2 regions of the Peribacillus sp. NPDC097224 genome follow, and region 2 is predicted to be linked to the other one. Evidence: a T-box and tRNA genes for the amino acid it is inferred to sense, from the RefSeq annotation. Region 2 holds a T-box; the other holds one or more tRNA genes.
What was found. A T-box is a leader RNA that pairs with one kind of tRNA and senses whether it is charged. The one in region 2 lies ahead of ACIQXR_RS19560 (valine--tRNA ligase), so its partner is inferred to be a tRNA-Val.
Positions count from the first base shown of each region.

Region 1: it encodes a tRNA-Val, which carries the amino acid that the T-box ahead of ACIQXR_RS19560 (valine--tRNA ligase) is inferred to sense. The anticodon was not compared.

Region 1 is NZ_JBIWDK010000003.1:380,708-385,137, reverse strand. It holds gene ACIQXR_RS08615 (ROK family transcriptional regulator) at 1-779, shown strand, start outside; gene ACIQXR_RS08610 (type 1 glutamine amidotransferase domain-containing protein) at 836-1,360, opposite strand; gene murB (UDP-N-acetylmuramate dehydrogenase) at 1,542-2,450, opposite strand; tRNA gene ACIQXR_RS08600 (tRNA-Val) at 2,782-2,853, opposite strand; gene ACIQXR_RS08595 (hypothetical protein) at 3,069-3,290, shown strand; gene ACIQXR_RS08590 (phosphatidylglycerophosphatase A family protein) at 3,330-3,887, opposite strand; gene ACIQXR_RS08585 (alpha/beta hydrolase) at 4,063-4,430, shown strand, end outside.
Region 2 is NZ_JBIWDK010000016.1:8,129-12,558, forward strand. It holds gene ACIQXR_RS19545 (LysM peptidoglycan-binding domain-containing protein) at 1-852, shown strand, start outside; gene ysxE (spore coat protein YsxE) at 948-2,018, shown strand; gene ACIQXR_RS19555 (hypothetical protein) at 2,076-2,228, opposite strand; T-box leader at 2,504-2,731, shown strand; gene ACIQXR_RS19560 (valine--tRNA ligase) at 2,774-4,430, shown strand, end outside.

The DNA.
Region 1 (4,430 bases), on a different contig from region 2:
TAATAAAAACTGCCCCCGAAAGCTATTACGGAGTGGTAGGAATCGGAATTGGTATTCCTGGAATCGTTAATAACAAAGGGGAAATTTTGCTTGCTCCGAACTTAGGTTGGAAGAATGTTGGCCTAAAAAAAGACATGGAAGAAGAGTTTGGTCTCCCTGTCATCATAGAAAACGAAGCAAATGCCGGGGCCTATGGAGAAAAGAAATTTGGCGCCGGCAAAGGCCATGAACATCTTGTTTACGTAAGCGCGGGTATGGGCATTGGGGTCGGCATTATCCTGCAAAATGAACTGTACCGCGGAGCGAATGGATTTTCCGGAGAAATGGGCCACATGATCATTGACGTTCATGGAAAGCCCTGCAAATGTGGAAGCAAGGGTTGCTGGGAATTATACGCATCCGAAAAAGCATTGATTGAACGGGCATCATCACTTTTCCAGTTGGAAGAAACCACGCTTGAATCATTGGTTGATCAGGCAAGCCATAATGAAGGAATCCGTGACCTTTTCAAAGAAATTGGACAATATCTTGGGATTGGCATTAGCAATATTTCCAATACCTTCAACCCTCAGCAGATTATTATCGGAAACCGCCTAGCTATGGCCAAGGACTGGTTAAGGGATTCCATAGTGAAGGTAGTTGAAAGCCATGCCCTCCAGTTCAATCAAGAAAAATTGCATATCAGCTTTTCTGATTTATCTTCCTATTCCCCTTCATTAGGGGTATCGGCCCATGTAATCGAAAATTTCTTGAAAACAAATTTGAATCACATAAATTAATAAGTTTATATGAAACAAAAAGTGATTTCTCCCTCAGGAAAAACCACTTTTTTGTTTCATTTCTCTTCAATTACCCGAATCAATTCCCGTAAATAATCGGGAAGATCCGGTGGACGTCTGCTCGATACCAGGTTTCCGTCCACCACAACAGGTTCGTCCATCCAATGTGCCCCGGCATTCTCCATATCATCTTTGATTCCGGGCGTACTTGTCACCTTCTTCCCTTGCAAAATTCCTGCCGAAACCAAGACCCAACCCGCATGGCATATTTGGCCAATCGGCTTCTTGCTTTCTTCCATACTCTGAATCAGAGAAATTACTTCAGGAAACCGACGAATCTTATCAGGTGCCCAGCCTCCTGGAACAAGAATCGCATCATAGTCTTCCGCTTTGATGCTGCCATAATCAAAATCTGAATCGGCTGGCACACCATATTTACCAATATACGTCTCATTTGCCTTTTCTCCGGCAAGATGGACGATGGCCCCTTCTTCCCTCAATCTTAAAATCGGATACCAAAGCTCCAAATCCTCGAAATCATGATGCACAAGACTGATTACTTTCTTTCCTTCTAAGCGCATATATCCCTCTCCTTCTATAACTTGTTCCCCTTAACTTAAAGGTATACTTCCCCCTTTTGGTAACTCGTACACTTTTATCTTTATCAATAAATATCATTTCGTTCTATAATTAGTACCTTTTTATCAAAGGATCTGATAACAAAGAAAAAAAGACTTTCTGATGAAAGTCTTTTTTAGGATATTAGTCTTCTCCAATAATTTTCACTTCGGTTTCAAGCTCCACGTCAAATTTCCTTTTAACGGTGTCTTGAACATATTGAATGAGTTCCAAATAATCGGTGGCTGTCGCGGAACCAACATTTACGATAAAGCCAGCATGTTTAGTGGAAACTTGAGCTCCACCGATTTGCTTCCCTTGCAACCCGCTATCCTGGATTAATTTACCTGCAAAGTGTCCAGGCGGACGTTTGAAGACACTTCCACAAGACGGAAATTCAAGCGGTTGTTTAGATTCCCTCTGAAAAGTAAAATCATCCATTTTACTTTTAATGTCTTCGTATTCTCCCTTTCTTAATAAGAAGGTAGCTTCTAATACCAGTAGTTTTTCTTTTGAAAAACGGCTAGAACGATAGCCCAGTTCTAATTCATCCTTTTTCAAAGTCTGCAATTCTCCAGAACGGGTGATGACCAGGGCTTCCTGTAGTACATCTGAAACTTCTCCACCATATGCCCCTGCATTCATATATAAAGCCCCTCCAACAGAACCGGGGATCCCGCAAGCAAACTCTAAACCAGTTAGACTATTTTGTAACGCGTATCGGGAGGCTTGAATGATAGCAGCACCACTTTGAACGGTGAGCTTATTACCCTCCAATTCCATGCTTGCTATATCAATAAGGGTCATGACGATACCGCGTATGCCCCCATCTTTAATAATCATATTAGAACCATTCCCCACGATGGTTAAGGGTAAATGGTTGTTAAGCGCATAAAGATATATCGCTTGGACTTCTTGATAGTTTGTAGGCATTACGAAGAAATCTGCCTTGCCACCTGTTTTTGTAAACGTATATTGATGTAGCGGTTCATTCATTCTCACATTACTTGGATGTACAATTCCCTGAAGATCTAAAAAAATTTGTTTACTCATTTATACAAACTCCCATTAAAAATTTTAGAAAAAAGAACAAACATTTCATTTCTTTTTGTACACATTGATCGTTAGATATTTCATTCTATGCTTCATATAAGCGAAAAACAACGATTTACACTTATTTATAACCTGCCATTTATTCCAATAACCACACTTTTCAATATTTAGTTATGGCTACATTCCCCGGTTCACCATTAATGAAGGAAAGAGGAGCTCATCCCCACCAGTAGAACTCTAAAAAGAATCCTATATGTTTCTCAGGATCATCCAGTAAAACCATAATAAAAAACGGCGAAAACATTGATTGTACAATGCTTACGCCGTTGGATGACCTGTGAGGGATTCGAACCCACGACCCCTTCCCTGTCAAGGAAGTGCTCTCCCACTGAGCTAACAAGTCGTATGTAATAGTTGGCTTGCTCTGTTACTTAAGTACATAATTTATTATAAGTTCTTTTCGACAAAAGTCAACGAATTATTTAAAAAAAGTTTAGCGTTTGCCTTTAAATAAAAGATATGGAACAAGACAAGAACAAATGTTCTTTATTTTCTTGCATAACAAACGCATGTTCGCATATAATATAAACAAGAAAGATAGAAACGGAGGCCAGCGGAATGAAATATATCATTCGGAAACATATGGATGAAAAGGTTCCTTTAGAAATCATTTACCTATCTGAAAATGGAAAGATTACACAGCGCAGAATTGAAGTTCTTGAAGTATATTCAGGTTATATCCGTGCCTTTTGCTTTCTTCGGCGGACAAAACGAACGTTTAAAATAGAAAACATCCTCTCTGCCCGCCTTATTAAGTCCAGGTATGATAGGTCAGGATAATCCCGATTACTACCTAACGCATCATTGATTGTTCCAAACTTATCCGATTAATTCCTCTTCTTCCTGTATATCCTTTTCTTGTTCAGTTAAAGATTCTTCATCATCTCTTAGACGGTGTGCCAATCTTGAGGCAGCGCTTGCTGCAATGCTTGCAACAATATCATCGAGGAAGGTATGCACGACTCCCTCTTGCTTCTTATCCAATTCGTGAATGACGCCTATTTTATTCTTATCCAAATGTCCAAAGGTTGTCACGGCAATGCTTCCATAACCAAGTACGGCACCAAAGGCAATCGTTTCATCCACTCCAAACAGACCTTCATCCGATTCGACAATGGATTGAAGCGGTTCCGATAGCTTCTTTTGTTCTGCCAGTCGATCAAGTTCAACACCAACTAAAATGGCATGTTGAATTTCTCTCTTTAAAAGCACCCTTTCAACACTTCTAATACATTCCTCTAATTTCAAATCAGCTTTATAAGGGAATTGTAGTTCAAAGACAATCTCTGCAATAGCCTCCACACTTACACCACGATCTAGTAATGTTTGTTTAGCCGCTCTTGTAACTTCCCTGCTATGGACGCGTACATCTGCCATTTTATCTGCCTCCCCTTTTTTTGATATCTTTCCATTATACCATTAAATATTCTAAATATTTGGAAAATAAAAGAAAAATCACTTTTCTATATCCTTCAGACAGGAAAAAGAAGGATGGCTATGCTAAAATAACTAAGAACATTATTTTCATTATAAATTCATAGAGGTGCGGTAAATGAGTTTACGCAAAGGCACGATAAAAGAATATATGTTTAGAAGTGAGGCGTTATCTGAGGAATTAGAGCTACTTGTATATTTACCGGCTAATTTTTCACCACTTTATAAATATACGCTTGTCATAGCTCAAGATGGTCGAGATTATTTTCAAATGGGTCGAATAGGTCGTGTGACTGATGAACTTTTAGGAAATGGCGAGATTGAGAATATTATAATCGTCGGCATTCCCTATAAAGATCGGTTTGACCGTAGACGGAAATATCATCCTGATGGTGAACAGCACGAAGCCTACATACGATTTCTGGCCCATGAACTTGTTCCATTTTTAGATGAGGAATTCCCAACCTATCAAATGGGACATGGCCG
Region 2 (4,430 bases):
GACATAGAGACGCAAGTGAAAAGAAGAGTAATTGAAATTGAGGAAGAGAAAAATGAGACTCCTGTTTCCAAGGAAAAGTGGCCAGCATCGTTTGAGACAGAAAAAGGAGGAAGAATTGAAGAGCAGGTTAAAAGAAGGGTGGATGAGATAGAGGGAGGAAAAGGAGAAAGTATCGAGGAACAGGTCAAAAGGCGAGTGGATGAAATCGAGGCAAAAAAAGATGCAGAGAACAAAGGGAACATCGAGGAACAGGTCAAAAGAAGAGTGGCTGAGATAGAAGATAAAAAAGGAAAACGTATTGAAACCGAAGTGAAAAGAAAAGTCGCTGAAATAGAAGAAGAAAAGGAAGGCTCCGTTTATTTGACCGATGTGGAAAATGTGCCAGTGGTTAAAATTCCGGGTTCGCCTCATCAAGAACAGGATGTCATCGTCAATAGGCAAGATGACAATCTTAGTGATGAGAATGAATCCTCAAGCCTCGAAAAGGATCCGGAATCCCTTTCATCTTTGACCGATCTATTCAAAAGAAGAGAAAAACCAGAAAAACAGGCAAAAGGAATGAAAAATTATAAAGGCAGAAAAAAGCAAAATGCCGAACAAGGTGAAAAAGAAAACCAGGATAATGCGGATAAGCAACACACCATCATGGATCTTTTCGGAAGAAAGCAGGAAGAAGAATTGGTCAGGATGAAGGTCTGTATTGTACAGCAGGGGGAAACGATAGATGATCTGGCCCAGCGTTATGGCGTCACGGTACAATCCTTGCTTCTTAGTAATGAACTAGAAGGCAATCAGAGCGTTACCGAAGGGCAAGTCATTTACATTCCAAAGTCCATTGCTTACAAAAACTAATCACAAGCAGTAAGCAGGGCCTTGGCTCTGCTCCTGCTTTATCTTGCATTTCAAACGATTGGCGAGCTTTTTTAAAAAGAAAGTGAGTGAGTCTCGTGAGGGAAAACGAGAATCAACAAAAGAATATTCAGGATAGTGATTCAGCCTATGTCTTAAAAGAATACGCGCTTTATGTACAATATATCGAGGACTTTGGACGAGTGAAAAAAGTGTATAGCGACCGTGGAACCTTTGCCTTGAAATCGATTACTCCCCACAATGGAATGGACTTTATCCGAAATATCCAAACATTGTATCACCGGGGATATAACCGAATCGTGCCTATTTACCAAACGATGGACCAGCGCTATGCCGTTCTTCATAACGGCCGATTATATTACCTGATGCCTTGGTTGAATAATGAAGAAAATGGCGAACGTGATGAGAAACATAAGCAAATGTTCAGGGAACTTGCACGGATGCATACACTGTCTGTGAAAGAAACAGAGGTGGATACAGAGGAGCGGGAAGCTCATTATGAAAGAACACTGAGTGAGTGGAATACGCAGAAGGACTTTATGGAGGAGTACATTGTCACCTGTGAAAGAAAGTGGTATATGTCTCCATTTGAGATGTCGGTCTGCACCTTTTTTACGGATATCACCCAGGCATTGAACTACTCTATCAAAAAGTTTGAAACATGGTTCGAAAAGACAAAGGAAAGCGAAAAAGTAAGGACCGTCCTCACCCACGGAAAGGTTTCATTGAAGCACTTTGTATATGATGAACGAGGATATGGTTACTTTATCAATTTCGAGAATTCGAATACGGCCCCTCCCCATTTTGACTTACTACCTTTTCTCGTCAAAACGGCAAGGACCTATCCAGTCCAATGTGATGATTGCGTCGATTGGCTTTATAATTATCTTCGTTTCTTTCCTTTGAAAGAAGAGGAAATGCTGCTGATGCAAAGTTATTTGGCTTTCCCGGGATCAGCACTGGATGTGGTGAAGAACTATTCCGAGGGTAAAGGTCTAAGGACGGAACTGGATAATGTCACGAAGTTGCAACGACAATTCTGGCTTTTGAAGAATGTGGAATATATGGTGATGAAGGTCGAGGAAGTCGAAAAACAGAAAAAAGCGGCTGCCGAGGCGGCCAAAGAGGAACAATCGCCCCCAAGCTAAATATACATGAATGGATGAATATCCAATCATGTATATTTTTTTGTTGTAGGGGAATAATTATATCCATTCTAAATATAAAGACATGGCTAAGAAAATAAAGGCGACCAACAGGAGCATATCGAAGAAAGTTGGAAATATTAACGTACGTATTCCTTGAAAAACAATGAAGGGGACAATGAATTGCTGACAAACACCGCGGAACTTTTTCATCCAAGGTGGCAACGTATAAGGTGAGTATTTTCGTCTCAAGATTGCACCTTCCTTTGTAGGACTTCTTTTATTGTATGGGAGGGCTGCGAAACATGTGAGAAATGCGGAACATCATGAAACGTTGATGTATAATAGGAAAATCGTTCTGTTCTTGTGAGCCTCCCTTAGTGAATAGGGCCATACTTACGAAAGTAAACGAAAAGATGATTGACTCGACCCCCCTTTTTTTTGTACTATATACTATATGCAATTAATGATTTTACATATGAATATAAATGAATGTAAAGACCGGAAATAGTAAGATGAAATGCCCTTTTCAGAGAGGAAACCATTGGTGCGAGGTTTCTAAGCAGGCAGCATCAGAAGTCGTCCGCGAGCAGTCTTCGTGAATAGTTAGTAGCGAAGGCCGGTGAAGAGCCGTTATCCGATTTGAGAGCCGAGAAAAGATTTCTTTCTTTTTCGGAAAAAAGGTGGCACCGCGAACAACTTCCTTCGTCCTTTTATGATGATGGAAGTTTTTTTATGCCCAAAAGGAGGAAAACAACATGGAAGAAAACCAAATTTCGATGCCAACAAAATATGATCCGCAAACGATAGAGAAAGGCCGTTATAAATGGTGGCTTGATGGGAAGTACTTTGAAACAACAGGTGATGATAAAAAAGAACCGTATACAATCGTCATCCCTCCACCAAACGTAACAGGTAAGCTACATCTTGGTCATGCTTGGGATACAACACTACAAGATATCTTGACACGTATGAAGCGTATGCAAGGATATGACGTGCTATGGCTTCCTGGTATGGACCATGCCGGTATCGCAACACAGGCGAAAGTGGAACAAAAGCTTCGTGCTGAAGGCGTTAGCCGCTATGACCTAGGTCGTGAGAAATTCGTGGAAGAAACATGGAAATGGAAAGAGGAGTATGCAAGCCATATCCGTGAACAATGGGCAAAACTTGGCCTTGGCCTTGACTATACCCGCGAACGCTTCACGCTAGATGAAGGTCTTTCTAAAGCGGTCAATGAAGTATTCGTTACCCTTTATAAAAAAGGATTGATTTATCGTGGCGAATATATCATTAACTGGGACCCATCGACGAAAACGGCCATTTCTGATATCGAAGTAATCTACAAAGATATTCAAGGTGCATTCTATCATATGAAATACCCGCTAGTTGACGGATCGGGAGAAATTGAAATTGCGACAACCCGTCCAGAAACGATGCTTGGTGATACGGCAGTTGCGGTACATCCTAAAGATGACCGTTACAAGCATTTAATCGGGAAAATGGTTCGTCTGCCAATCACAGGTCGTGAAATTCCGATCGTTGGCGATGATTATGTGGATATGGATTTCGGTTCAGGTGCCGTTAAAATTACACCGGCTCATGACCCTAATGACTTTGAAATCGGAAACCGTCATAATCTAGAACGCATCCTTGTCATGCATGAAGATGGTTCGATGAATGAGAAGGCCGGTAAATATGAAGGAATGGACCGTTTCGAATGCCGTAAGCAAATCGTCAAAGACTTGCAAGAAGCTGGAGTACTCTTCAAAATTGAAGACCACCTTCACTCTGTCGGCCATTCAGAGCGTAGCGGAGCAGTTGTAGAACCATATCTTTCTACTCAATGGTTCGTTAAAATGCAGCCTCTTGCTGATGCATCGGTTGACCTTCAAAAGAAATCCGAGGATGAAAAGGTCAACTTCGTTCCGGATCGTTTCGAGAAAACGTATCTGCACTGGATGGAAAATATCCGCGATTGGTGTATTTCCCGTCAACTTTGGTGGGGTCACCGCATCCCGGCCTGGTACCATAAAGAAACTGGCGAGGTATACGTGGGACAGGAAGCACCTGCTGATGCACAGAACTGGGAACAGGATACAGACGTCCTGGACACGTGGTTCAGCTCCGCACTATGGCCGTTCTCGACTATGGGCTGGCCGGACAAGGAAAGCATCGATTTCAAACGTTACTATCCGACCGGAGCACTTGTAACAGGATATGATATCATTTTCTTCTGGGTATCACGGATGATTTTCCAAGCGCTTGAATTTACGGGAGAGCGCCCATTCGAAGACGTTCTGATCCATGGTCTTGTTCGTGATGAACAGGGACGCAAGATGAGTAAATCGCTTGGCAATGGTGTCGATCCAATGGATGTCATCGACCAATATGGTGCAGATTCGCTACGTTACT